4 regions of the Terribacillus jepli genome follow, and region 2 is predicted to be linked to each of the others. Evidence: riboswitches for the same ligand, from Rfam matches in the RefSeq annotation. Region 2 holds a riboswitch; each other region holds the start of a gene.
What was found. A riboswitch is a leader RNA that binds a small molecule or an ion and turns the genes downstream of it on or off. The one in region 2 is predicted to bind S-adenosylmethionine.

Region 1 (3,119 bases), on a different contig from region 2:
TACAGTGATCAAGACGGTGCCATATTGCAGATCATCCACTTTCTTGATGATTTCTTCCCATTTCTCTCCATTTTCCTTACTCACATCAATCATCCTTTCATCACGGATTATTTAGGGTAGGACGGTTCCGGCAGACCAAGATGCGCTCGTAATGTGCTGCCTGAATAACCCTCGCGGTAAATCCCTCTCTGCTGCAGGACTGGAACCACTGGAAAACTGCCTTAGGGAATGAGGAGTAGACGGATTCAAACTATAGCTGTCAACGTTTCTGAATAGTTTGGATGACTCCGCGGACATCAAGCCCTGCTTTAGCAGGTGTCCTGGCAGCAATCCGATAATAGCGTCCATCAGCTTCTACATGTTCTGCATGCAAATAAACAGTCTCACCAGTCGGTAAATGGACGAAAGGTACTGTTCCGCTTTTCTCGGTAAATCGGATTTCCCGTTTTACAAGGACTTCTTTTCGGTTATGAACGAGATTAGCCAAATCCTCCACGATGGCACTGGCTGTCGGCAGGGCACCGGCACCCGGTCCTTGGAGTTTCAGCTTGCCGACCAGATCCCCCTCGATACAAACCGCATTATCTACTCCATCGACGCTGTAGAGCGGATGATCAACGGATACAACCACCGGCTCGACAGATGCAGTGACTTCTCCATTTGCATTTTCAAGCGTGGCAACGTGCTTTATTTTCCATCCTTGTTCAGCTGCTGCCTGGATATCCTGTGCGGAAACCGAACGGATTCCCCTGTGCGTCACTTTTTCCCAATCCGGCTGGGCCTCGAATAATAAATCACTCAGGACCATCAGTTTATAAAAAGCATCCCAGCCATCCACATCATTGGCAGGATCTGCCTCTGCAAATCCCGATTCCTGCGCAAGCCGCAGTGCGTCTTCAAATACAAATCCTTTATCGGCCATCTCAGTCAGAATGAAATTGGAGGTGCCGTTCAGTATCGCCTCCACTTTGACAACCCGGTTGATATGGAGCAGCTGCTTCAGCGTACCGATCACCGGGACACCGCCTGCGACTGCTGCTTCGTATTCAAGCCTCACACCTTTCTCCTTGGCCAATTGCTTCAGCTCCGCGCCTCGGGACGCGATCAGCTCTTTATTCGCAGTGATGATATGGCAGCCGCGATGGATCGCCTCAGTCAAGTAACGGAAGGCAGGCTCGATACCCACACTTGCTTCGATGATAACATCAAGATCTTCGATTGCGAAAAGCTCCGCTGCTTCATCAGTGAGCAGTGCAGCTGTGACTTGCTGCGTGTATTTTTGTTTATTCCGTACCAATACTCCAGCCACCTGTACTTCTTTCCCGAAAATGGTCTGCAGATTCTCCTGATGGGATCGTATCGTCCGCCCCACTGCACTGCCTACTGTACCGTATCCTATCAATCCAATCTTAACTGCTGTCATCTATATTGCCTCCTTCGAATGTTTTTCCGCATAAAAAAAGTCCCCCTGAGAGGACAGGGAGACGAATGTAACCGCACTGTGTCTTCTCTCATCTACAGGAATTAGCACCTATACAAGTCTAAGATAACTTGCAGGTTGCCGGGCATCATCGGGCCAGTCCCTCCGCCGCTCTTGATAAGAGTTTTGTATTCGTTTGTTATGAAGGAGTTTAGCATGAATAAGACATACCGTCAACTGAAAATTCTAACAATACTATCCGACCAGGCTGTCATACAGGATACGCGCTCGGACAATATCATTTACACCGTGGATGATTGCCCGTCCATCAGCAAATAACACAATTCGGTGACCTCTGTATTGAATGGCAAGCAGGTGTTCATTGGCAGCAACATGATCGATCGAAGAGGCCCATTCTTTTGATAAAGCCGGCAGATCAAGTGATTTCTTGGCACCGGGCCGTATGTGAACAGCCTCCCTGCCGCATAATACATCGAGCCTTGTCTGTTCAGCTCCATTCAAAAAGGGCAGCACTGCATGTGTGCCGCAGCTAGGACAGCTCGAATCCCGCAGACCTCGTACATCTACCCTTGAATAATCAGCCGTCCAAATATCAAACGCACATAACTCCGCTTTAACTTTTTGACCGGATAAAAGCCGCAACGCCTGCGTCACTTGCACAGCTGCCACCCATTGGACAATCGGACCGATGATCCCTGCCGTATCACATGTTTCGCTTTGCTGCGGCAGCTGCTCCAAGAGACAATGCAAACACGGGGCATCTCCGTTGGCAAGTACCGGACACGTCACCCCATAGCTTCCGACACAAGCCCCATATAAGTAAGGAATACCATGCTTCAACGCTGCATCATTGACAAGCAAGCGTGTCTCAAAATTGTCTGTAGCATCCAGAATCACATCTGCACCTTCCATCAGCTGTTCGATATTATGATGATCGACATTTTCAATCACCGATTGCAGCTTTACATGCTGATTTATTGCCTTTAGCCGCTTTGCCGCAGCAGATGCTTTCGGCAAATAGGCAGCAGCGTCTTCTTCCGTATACAGCTGCTGGCGCTGGAGGTTATGAAGTTCGACATAATCGCGATCGATGAGTACCAGCTCCCCGATGCCCGCACGGACAAGCATCTCTGCAGAAGCAGAGCCCAATGCCCCCATACCGATCAAGACAATTTTACTTTTCCCCACCTGCGTCTGCCCTTCCTTGCCGATAAACAATTCCTGCTTCCGATAACGATCCCGCATCAAGTAAACAACCCTTCCGTCGGACTGCTTGCTACAGCATAGTTCTTCTCAGGAATCCTGCCTGCTTCAAACCCCATTCTGCCCGCATCGATTGCCAGCTTCATTGCATGCGCCATTTTAACAGGGTCTTGAGCTCCGGAAACTGCCGTATTCAGCAGGACTCCATCCGCTCCGAGCTCCATTGCGTAAGCGGCATCCTTTGGAGAGCCAATGCCCGCATCGACAATCACTGGTACACTGCACTGTTCCACGATCATACGAAGATTGAAAGGATTGATGATTCCGTTTCCTGAACCAATCGGCGATGCACCTGGCATAATAGCGTGGACTCCCAAACCTTCAAGCCGCTTGGCCAATACAACGTCATCGGATGTGTATGGCAGGACGATGAAACCCTCCGCCAATAACATTTCGGATGCACGCAGTGTTTCGA
Region 2 (3,119 bases):
GGAATAGATATTTCCTGGCTCATCAAGTGCGAATAGACGCTCTGCATGATCTGTATCATGGAATAAGTAAGAAGTCGTCTGGTAAAGTGGCACCGCTCTTGAACCTGTAGTCGGATCTGGTGCTTGCCCGCCATGCAATGCTAATGTTTCTGCTTTGTATACTTGATTTGTCATTTTGTCATTCCTCCAGTTTATATAATGAAAAAAGCAGCTTCCGGTAAGAAGCTGCTGCATATGCACAAAACTCCTTATCTCCCAAACTTTCTGTTTGCTGGATGTAGCACCTTAAAAGCCATTGCCGCTTACAGGTTGCCGGGTTTCATCGGGCCAGTCCCTCCACCTCTCTTGATAAGTCAATATGAAATTTTCATTGGCTGCTCGAGTACATCGCGGATGTGGTGTCCCCACTTCTCAAACTCCAGCAGAAAACCATCATGTCCATAGATTGTATCCACATCCACATGCCGGGCACTTGGCACTGCCGCTGCAAAACCCTTTATCTCTTCCGGCGGGAACAGCAGATCTCTCGAAAATCCGAATGTCAGCACAATTGCCTTTATTTTTTGGGCAGCTGCCTGCCACCCGCCTCTTTCCCTGCCGATATCGTGACTGTTCATCGCTTGTAATAAGGTCATATAGCAATTGGCATCAAAGCGATTAACGAGTTTTTCCCCTTGATAATTCAAGTACGACTCCACCTCATAAGCTGCATCATCTCTTCCGGAGGCAGCTCGGCGGAAACGTTCATTATATTGATGATCGGAACGGTAAGTAAGCATCCCTACCATCCGCGCCAGGCCGAGACCAGCTGCAGGTAATCTGTCTGCAGTATAGTATCCATCGTTCCAGTTTGGATCGGACGTAATGGCTGTCTTAGCCAAATGATTATACGCAATCGCATAATCACTCACAAAGGGGGTCGCTGCGAGCGGAATCAGCACATCCATAAAATCAGGATACATAACACCCCATTCCATAACTTGCATTCCTCCCAATGATCCGCCGATCACCGCCTTTAAATGAGAGATTCCTAGTTTCTCCAATGCCAGACGTTGAACCGAAACCATGTCCCGGATCGTTATTTCCGGAAAAGCTGCTGCATACGTGTCTCCTGAAACTGGATTCACCGACACTGCACTCGTTGTCCCATTGCATCCACCCAGTACATTGAATGTCATGACTTGGTATCGGCCGGTGTCGATGTAACCGTCCTGCTGCAGCAACCCATTCCACCATCCAGGTGCTGTATCAGTTCCGATTGCAAACTGATCTCCTGTCAATGCATGACAGACAAGCACCGTTTCTCGTGAGGCGGGTCCGCTTCTTTCATAGGTCACCTCGACATTTGATAAGATATCACCTGATTCAAGCTCGACATCCCCGATGAGAAGTTTGCCGGTTTGGTATGACAGTTGTAAATCCATGTTCCGTACGCTTCCTCCCCTCAATAAAAAAGGCCACCCTGAGAGGACAGGGTGGCAATATGTACCGACTTGTCTCTCTCATCTCTAAAGTGCTTTACGCACTTTCAGGAATTAGCACCTTAAAAGCATTGCTGCTTGCAGGTTGCCGGGCATCATCGGGCCAGTCCCTCCGCCTCTCTTGATAAGAGCTTGCTATTGATTTGTTAACAGGATTGTAGCATGGGTTCCATATATGAGTCAACGATAAATTCTGAAATTTCTATCAAGATATTTTATCCTTAGAAATTTGGACGCCCCGCATCAGCTAATGCCAATGCGGGGCTAAAATGTAACTTTTCTATTGTGAGTAGAGGATACCTAATACATCCTCCTGCCGCGGTACTTGTTCCACATGGTAGTTTTCACTTATACGATGCAATCCCTACCTCTATTGCATCCTCACGGCTCCTAGGCCGTTCCAGTCTGAATAAGTACTTCTAATTAAAACTATAGCAGAATGCCAATGACCTTCGATAAAGTTACTCAAACATCGAGGACGTTAACTATCTTATCACCCTTTACAGTTATTGTCAAACTTCCGATGTAGCACTTCTCCGCAGCTATTTAACTATTCCCGCTATAAAATGGTGCAAACCACCCCAAAATTCCCATCTTTCTAAAACTCAGTCCCATTTTAGTAACGCTTTATAACAAATAAATTGAAAACACTTACACTTTTTGGTCAGAAATATTCACGTAAGATAACCTGACAACTTTGTTACATTTTTTTGTCTGGCACTTATAATGAAAAAAGATTTAAATTTTCAAACAATAAAGAAAACACACAGGGGGTAGAGAAAATGGATATGACTAATACGGTATTCATGTTTGTCGCAACCGTCTTGGTATGGTTGATGACACCAGCACTCGCACTCTTCTACGGCGGGTTGGTAAGAAGTAAAAATGTGCTGAGCACAGCAATGCACAGTTTCACAACTATGGCGATTGTGTCGATCATCTGGATCATCGTCGGCTTTTCGCTTGCGTTCTCACCAGGTAATGGAATTATTGGCGGATTGGATTTCTTCGGACTGAATAATGTCGGGTTCGAACCGAATGAAGGACACACCATTCCATTCAATTTATTCATGATGTTCCAAATGACATTCGCAATCCTGACAACTGCCATCGTGTCTGGTGCTTATGCAGAACGTATTCGTTTTCCTGCATTCATTCTATTTACAGTTCTTTGGGTCCTCATCGTCTATTCCCCGCTTGCACACTGGGTTTGGGGCGGCGGCTGGATTGCGGAAATGGGCGCACTTGATTTTGCAGGAGGAAACGTTGTCCACATTTCCTCCGGTCTTGCCGGATTGGTCGTTGCGATTGTCATCGGCAAACGTAAAAATGCCGGCACCACTGCACCTCATAACTTGATTTTCACCTTGATCGGCGGCGCGCTGCTTTGGTTCGGCTGGTTTGGATTCAATGTCGGCAGTGAACTTGCTTTCGATGATGTCGCAATGTATGCCTTTATCAACACGAATACCGCTGCTGCTGCTGGTGTACTTGGCTGGATGATCATCGAATGGATGATCAACAAAAAACCCACACTGCTGGGAGCTGTATCCGGTGCGATTGCCGGCCTTGTCGCCATCACTCCTGCTGCTGGTTTCGTCTCCCCGCTTGCCAGCATTCCGATCGGCTTGATTGGCG
Region 3 (3,119 bases), on a different contig from region 2:
ATAGAGGGCAAGGGATTGCAGCGGAGTTGCTGAACGAATTGGAAAAAGTGTGTGTGATATCAAAGGCAGGGAATTACTTTGACATGCTTGGATTATTTGGTTCCCAAAGGGTATTGTAAGGAAGGGAGATTGGATTCCGTTCAAGCAGGTAAGGTTAAAGAAAATGAAAGTGATTGCTCCTGTAAATAAGTAGACAGCCCACATTACGTGGGCTGTTTCACATTTGTCAAAGCTGCTTCCTTCGCACGAACGAGCGGAATGACTTCACGACCGAAGCGCTCCAAATCTTCTTCATAATGAAAGTGACCGGTCAGGACAAGGTCGACACCGATTTCTTTCAGGCGAATGATTTGATCGGCAACTTGTTCGGCTGTACCGATCAGGCCGGTTTTGAAGCCGTCATTATATTGGACAAGGTCCTCATAAGAGGAGTCTGCCCACATGCCTTGTTTGCTGCGGGTAGCTTGGCCTGCATCCTTGACCGATTCCCGGAAACCTTCGACGGCTTCGTTATCGGCATGAGTGACAATATCTCGTAGGAGGGATACAGCTTCTTCTTCTGTATCCCGGACAATGGCAAATCCGTTTACGGCAAATTTCACTTCTCGGCCTTCTTTGGCTGCCCGTGCCTTTACATCTTCAATTTGCTCCTGGAAGCCCTCCAGCGTATTGCCGTTCATAAAGTAATAATCCGACACGCGGGCTGCCATATCCCTGGCCACTTCTGAATTGCCGCCCTGGAATATCGGAATCTGGTTCTTTGGCTTTGGCTTTAATGGGGCATCCGTCAATCGATAAAAATCTCCCCGATAAGTAGCTTGTTCTTCTTCCCACAGTGCCCGAAGCACGCGGATGAATTCCTCGGAACGACGGTAGCGTTCGTCATGATCGAGCCAATGCTCGCCGTAGCTGATGAATTCTTGTTTGAACCAGCCACTGACGACATTGACAGCTGCGCGGCTACCGCTGATATGATCCAAAGTGGCAAGCATCTTCGCGTAGACGCCAGGATGCCAAAGCCCAGGGTGGACAGCAGAAATAAGGTTCAGTTTTTCAGTGACACTGGCAAGAGCAGAAGCGAGCGTTATCGCCTCCAGCTGTTTATCCGCCCCGTAGCTTGCGATGAAGCGCGTTTGCAGCAGGGCGTATTCAAAGCCATTCTGTTCGGCGATTTGCGCGTAGCGTTTGTTCGCTTCAAAGCTCCAATCCGTCTTTTGCGGCAATTTGGAAATGACCAGTCCGCCGCTCACATTCGGTACCCAATAAGCAAATTTCACATTCTCTGTCATGTTTATCCTCCAATAGAGTTTGCTTATCAAGACGTATACGAAACCAGCCCTTCTCCATAAAAGAGAAGGGCTGCGGATATGTAACTGCCATCCGTACACGCTTCTCATCTTCAGGATGTATTCATCCTTCTGAAATTGGCACCGTGCTGTTTACAGTCGGTTGCCGAGGCTTCACTGGGTCAGTCCCTCCGCCTCTCTTGATAAGAAAACTATTTTTTTGTGATTTTATCCAAAATTTTCTGACTTGTCAACCTAGTTTGTGCAATTGTGAATTCGTTCTGTTAAGCTGAAGGAAGATAGATACTTTTGCTTGTAATAAGAGGAGGATGACCGATGAAGAAGATCATCAATCGGCCGGAGGATGTCGTCTTGGAAATGTGCCATGGATTGGTATTGGCGCACCCGGAACTCGAGTTATTGAAAAAGTACAAAGTGATTAAAAGGAAACGACCGCAAACGGATAAGGTGACGCTGATCAGCGGTGGCGGCAGCGGGCATGAACCTTCCCATGCAGGTTTTGTCGGAGAAGGTATGCTGGATGCCGCGGTATGCGGGGATATGTTTGCTTCGCCTTCCCAAATTCAGGTCTATCAAGCAATCAAGGAAACAGCGGGTGAGAAGGGTACATTGCTGATCATTAAAAATTACAGCGGGGATATCATGAATTTCAAGAATGCTGCCCACTTGGCCGAGGAAGATGGGCTGGAAGTGGATTATGTAAAAGTGGATGATGATATCGCTGTCGAGGATAGTCTGTATACAGTCGGCAGGCGTGGTGTTGCCGGTGTCGTCCTTGTGCATAAGGTTGCCGGTGCTGCCGCTGCCGAGGGACGCGACTTGCAGCAAGTGAAAGCAGTTGCCGAAAAAGCTGTTTCCCGCACACGCAGCATCGGTGTTGCCTTGACTTCCTGTACCTTGCCTGGAGGTGAACCGACTTTAGAACTGGCAGAGGATGAGATGGAGTATGGTGTGGGTATTCATGGTGAGCCAGGGATAAGACGCGAAAAGGTTCTGTCAGCAGATGAGCTGGCAAAACGCATGGTCGATGACTTGCTGAAAGAAGGGCAGCCTGAAGAAGACGCGGTATTGCTGATCAATGGATTCGGCGGGACGCCATTGCAGGAGCTGTACTTGTTCAACCAGTCAGTCAATCGGGAGCTGGCAGAGCGCAATATAAAATTAAACCGGATATTCGTCGGCAATTATATGACTAGTATCGATATGGCGGGTGTTTCGGTAACCATCATGTCACTTGATGAGGAGCTTCGCACATTGCTTTCCAGCCATTCAGATACACCTGCTTTCAAGATCGATGGGCCGGTGGAGCAGCCAGCGTTTGATGAGGTGGAAGAATCAGCTGAAGAGACGGATGTATCTTTCCAAGTGGAAACAGACAGCACGTATGCACAAGTAAAAGGAGCTTCTATCACACTGGAAAATGTCATTTACTTAGTAGATAAAATGAGTGAAATCATCATTGAGAATGAAGCGGCTTTCAACAAGCTGGATACGCACGCAGGGGATGGTGACTTCGGTAATAGTGTAGCAAAAGGCTTCCGTCAGTTGAAAAGGGAATGGAAGCAGATTCTCGATCAAGACAGCCTGACAATTGCGAAATTCCTCGACGGTGCTTCCATGGTGATCATGGAGCATTGCGGAGGTGCATCAGGTCCGATATGGGGCGGGGCTTTCCGAGCTGCAGGTAAAGCGGCAGAAGGCAAGCAGGAGCTTTCCGTTTCGGAATTCGCTGACACGCTGCAACGTGTTGTAGCAGCTATCCAGGATATCGGGGAACGTTCCTTCGGCCGCGGGGCGGAAGTTGGCGATAAG
Region 4 (3,119 bases), on a different contig from region 2:
GGCTGTCTGAATACGCTGACCGTCATCGCTGGAACAAAATACGCACCTATTCAGAAATGGCGTGAAACATTTGAAGAAAATACGATCATCTATCTGGAATGGGCTGATTGGGCATCAGCCGAAGCGTACCGAAACCTTTGGCATCTGAAAGAACACAGCTGGTTCGATCGGGCAAGCGGTGTATTATTCGGCAGACCCGCCCGGAGCACACCTTCAGAAGATTACACCGTGGAGCAAATGATCCATGAATTCGCCGATGAAATCGGATTGCCGATCATTTATGATACAGATATTGGACATATGCCGCCGCAGTTAACGATGATCAATGGCGCTTTGGCAACAGTCTCTTATCAAGAAGGCAATGGCATTTTGACTTATCTGGAATAGAAAAAAGGAGCTGATGCTTCAGCTCCTCTTTCCTTGTTTCGCCGGATGCGCCCCGGTAAGATGCGGATGTCCATATAATTTCTCCCGGAATGTTCCTTCTGCATACTCCTTTTTGTATAATCCTCGCTTCTGCAGGATTGGCACGACTAATTCAACAAAGTCTACCAAGTCCTTCGGCGTAATGTAATGCGTCAAATTGAAGCCATCGACCCCGCTTCGCACAAAGAGATCTTCTATCTTGTCAGCCACCTGTTCAGGACTCCCGACGATGATATCCATCTCAGCCGGCTTGCTGAATTTCTCCTGTATTTCTTTGACAGTGAAGGGCTTAGCAGCATCCTTTGTCAAATACGCAGCCCGCGATTGCCCTTGTTCTGTATGCTTGTATGTGAACAATTCATCTTCATTTTCATAGGAAGCTAAGTCATAACCAGTCGATCCGCCATACTGGGCTTTGGCTGCATCTGCACTCCAATATTTCTTGATTTCCTCATATTTCGCCTGCGCTTTCTCTTCCGTTTCGGCAACGACCACATTCAGGAAAGTGAATGCTTTGATTTCAGCACGGCTTCTGCCATACGCTTCTGCCCGCGTTTTGATATCCTCGATATAGTAATTGATCTTTTCTGGTGTAGGTCCGCCAACGAATACACATTCAGCATGCCTGGCTGCGAATTCCCGTCCTTTTTCAGAAGTACCGGCTTGGTAAAGCACTGGCGTGCGCTGCGGTGACGGTTCACTGACATGCGGTCCTTCGACTGAGAAGTATTTGCCCTTGTGCTTGATACGATGTACCTTTTCCGGGTCCACGAGCACACCTCTTGCCGGATCCGACACAACCGCATCCTCTTCCCAGCTATCTTCAAGCAATTTATAGGAAACCTCCAGGAATTCCTCGGCTATTCTGTAACGTTCATCATGCTTGACCATTTTCTCCAGCCCGAAATTCCGGGCCGCATTCGGCAAGTAAGATGTAACGATATTCCAAGCGACACGACCCTTGGTCAAATGGTCGAGCGTAGAGAATTTTCGTGCATTATGGAATGGCTGCTCGTACGATGTACTGACTGTGACAGCGAAGGAAAGATGCTCTGTCACCGCTGCCATAGCCGGGATAGCAAAAGCTGGATCATTCAGCGGCACTTGGACCCCGTCACGCAATGCTGCCTTTTCATCCCCTCCATAAACATCATAAACACCAAGCACATCAGCAAAAAACACTGCATCGAACTTTCCTTTTTCCAAAAGACGCGCAAGCTCGACCCAGTAGTCCAGCGACTTGTATTCCCGATGCCGTCTGTTCTCCGGATGCTTCCATAAACCATGGGCATTGTGCATAGCGGATGTCATATCAAATGCTTGCAAGATAATTTGTTTCGTCATCATTCTCCACTCCTCTGCATATGTAAAAAAGCCTCTTCCGTTTTACAGAAGAGGCTCCTTATCCAAGGTAAAAGCTCCTCTTATCTGTCAGACTTGTCGTCTGCTGGAATTGGCACAGTGCATCCCTGCCTGTTGCCGAGGCTTCCAAGGGCCAGTCCCTCCACCTCTCGTGATAAGAAAATACTATGTGATTATGTTAGTTTGTTTTCAATCCGTTCCCGGTATTGATTCAGTGCACTTGGCGAATTTCTCTTGAGTTTCTGAAGCAATGCTTCGTATTGAATCTCCTTTTCGCTGATCCGTTTCCGATAATCCGCTCGCTCCGAATCATCCGTACAAGCACGCAGTAAATCGCGCAGTGCTACAATTTCTTTTTGCAGCTCCATTTCAGGTGGGATATAGCCGGCATTCTTCAGAACCTTATAGCTCATCCGCATATCCTCTGGTACACCGGATAAATCCTCCAGTACCAAAGGTTTTCCTGTACCAGGAAGGTTGCGGAATTCTCCACTTTCTTCCGCCTTTTTTATCCTTTCTTCCGCAAGCAGCGAAATCAGATCCATACAATCCCTCCAAAAATGCAAAAAAAGCAACCGATTCACAATCGGTTGCTTTTCATTATACAATAATCTGAATTATTTACCAATGAATTGCTGTGTCCAATAGTTACCGTTTTCTACATAACCTACACCGATGTTTGTGTAATCAGGGTTTAGGATGTTTTCACGGTGACCTTGGCTGTTCATCCAAGCTTCCACGACTTCTTCTGGAGTCTTTTGACCTTGGGCGATGTTTTCACCAGCAGTTTTATAAGAGATTCCGAAAGATTTCATCATGTCGAACGGAGAACCGTAAGTCGGGCTGTTATGATCGAAGTAGCCTTTGTCCGCCATATCCTGGGATTTTGCACGTGCTACTTTGCTTAGTTCGGCGTCTGCTTTCAACGGCTTGAGACCAGCTTTTTCACGCTCTTTGTTAGTCAAGTCCACTACTTGTTGTTCGAATGCACTCAGGCCTTCAGTAGCTTGCTTGTCTTCTGTTTGTTTGCTGTCAGAAGCAGTTTCTTGTTTTTGTGCTGGAGCTTGTGCTTTTTGTTCAGTTGCTTGCTCATCAGCTTTTTCTTCTTTTTGCTCTTTTTTATTAGAAGCAGGTGCTTTTGCTTCTTCTTGCTTAGGTGCTTGAGTTTGTGCTTTCTCTTGTTGAGCAGGCTGTTGCTTATTATACTTCGCTAGCAAGCTATCAACATTAATGTTAATGTTATAAGCTGATAGATAGTCATTCACCCATTTATTTAAATCTTCGATAGAAGAGAAAGATCCGCTTTTCACTACTTGTGCTACATGCACTTG

Region 1: another riboswitch for S-adenosylmethionine. It lies ahead of AB1K91_RS15960 (homoserine dehydrogenase); the one in region 2 lies ahead of metX (homoserine O-acetyltransferase MetX).
Region 3: another riboswitch for S-adenosylmethionine. It lies ahead of sfnG (dimethylsulfone monooxygenase SfnG); the one in region 2 lies ahead of metX (homoserine O-acetyltransferase MetX).
Region 4: another riboswitch for S-adenosylmethionine. It lies ahead of AB1K91_RS16660 (LLM class flavin-dependent oxidoreductase); the one in region 2 lies ahead of metX (homoserine O-acetyltransferase MetX).

The regions. Positions count from the first base shown of each region.
Region 1 is NZ_JBFEGH010000016.1:10,458-13,576, reverse strand. Features, by position in the region: gene AB1K91_RS15965 (DUF2292 domain-containing protein) at 1-84, opposite strand, end outside; gene AB1K91_RS15960 (homoserine dehydrogenase) at 260-1,423, opposite strand; SAM riboswitch class I at 1,509-1,604, opposite strand; gene AB1K91_RS15955 (ThiF family adenylyltransferase) at 1,676-2,686, opposite strand; gene AB1K91_RS15950 (thiazole synthase) at 2,686-3,119, opposite strand, start outside.
Region 2 is NZ_JBFEGH010000002.1:180,545-183,663, forward strand. Features, by position in the region: gene AB1K91_RS03275 (PLP-dependent aspartate aminotransferase family protein) at 1-174, opposite strand, end outside; SAM riboswitch class I at 246-355, opposite strand; gene metX (homoserine O-acetyltransferase MetX) at 354-1,424, opposite strand; SAM riboswitch class I at 1,500-1,612, opposite strand; gene AB1K91_RS03285 (ammonium transporter) at 2,264-3,119, shown strand, end outside.
Region 3 is NZ_JBFEGH010000003.1:13,922-17,040, forward strand. Features, by position in the region: gene AB1K91_RS04225 (GNAT family N-acetyltransferase) at 1-119, shown strand, start outside; gene sfnG (dimethylsulfone monooxygenase SfnG) at 204-1,289, opposite strand; SAM riboswitch class I at 1,391-1,496, opposite strand; gene dhaK (dihydroxyacetone kinase subunit DhaK) at 1,623-3,119, shown strand, end outside.
Region 4 is NZ_JBFEGH010000017.1:58,939-62,057, forward strand. Features, by position in the region: gene AB1K91_RS16655 (S66 family peptidase) at 1-387, shown strand, start outside; gene AB1K91_RS16660 (LLM class flavin-dependent oxidoreductase) at 406-1,770, opposite strand; SAM riboswitch class I at 1,848-1,949, opposite strand; gene AB1K91_RS16665 (DnaJ family domain-containing protein) at 1,962-2,333, opposite strand; gene AB1K91_RS16670 (CAP domain-containing protein) at 2,406-3,119, opposite strand, start outside.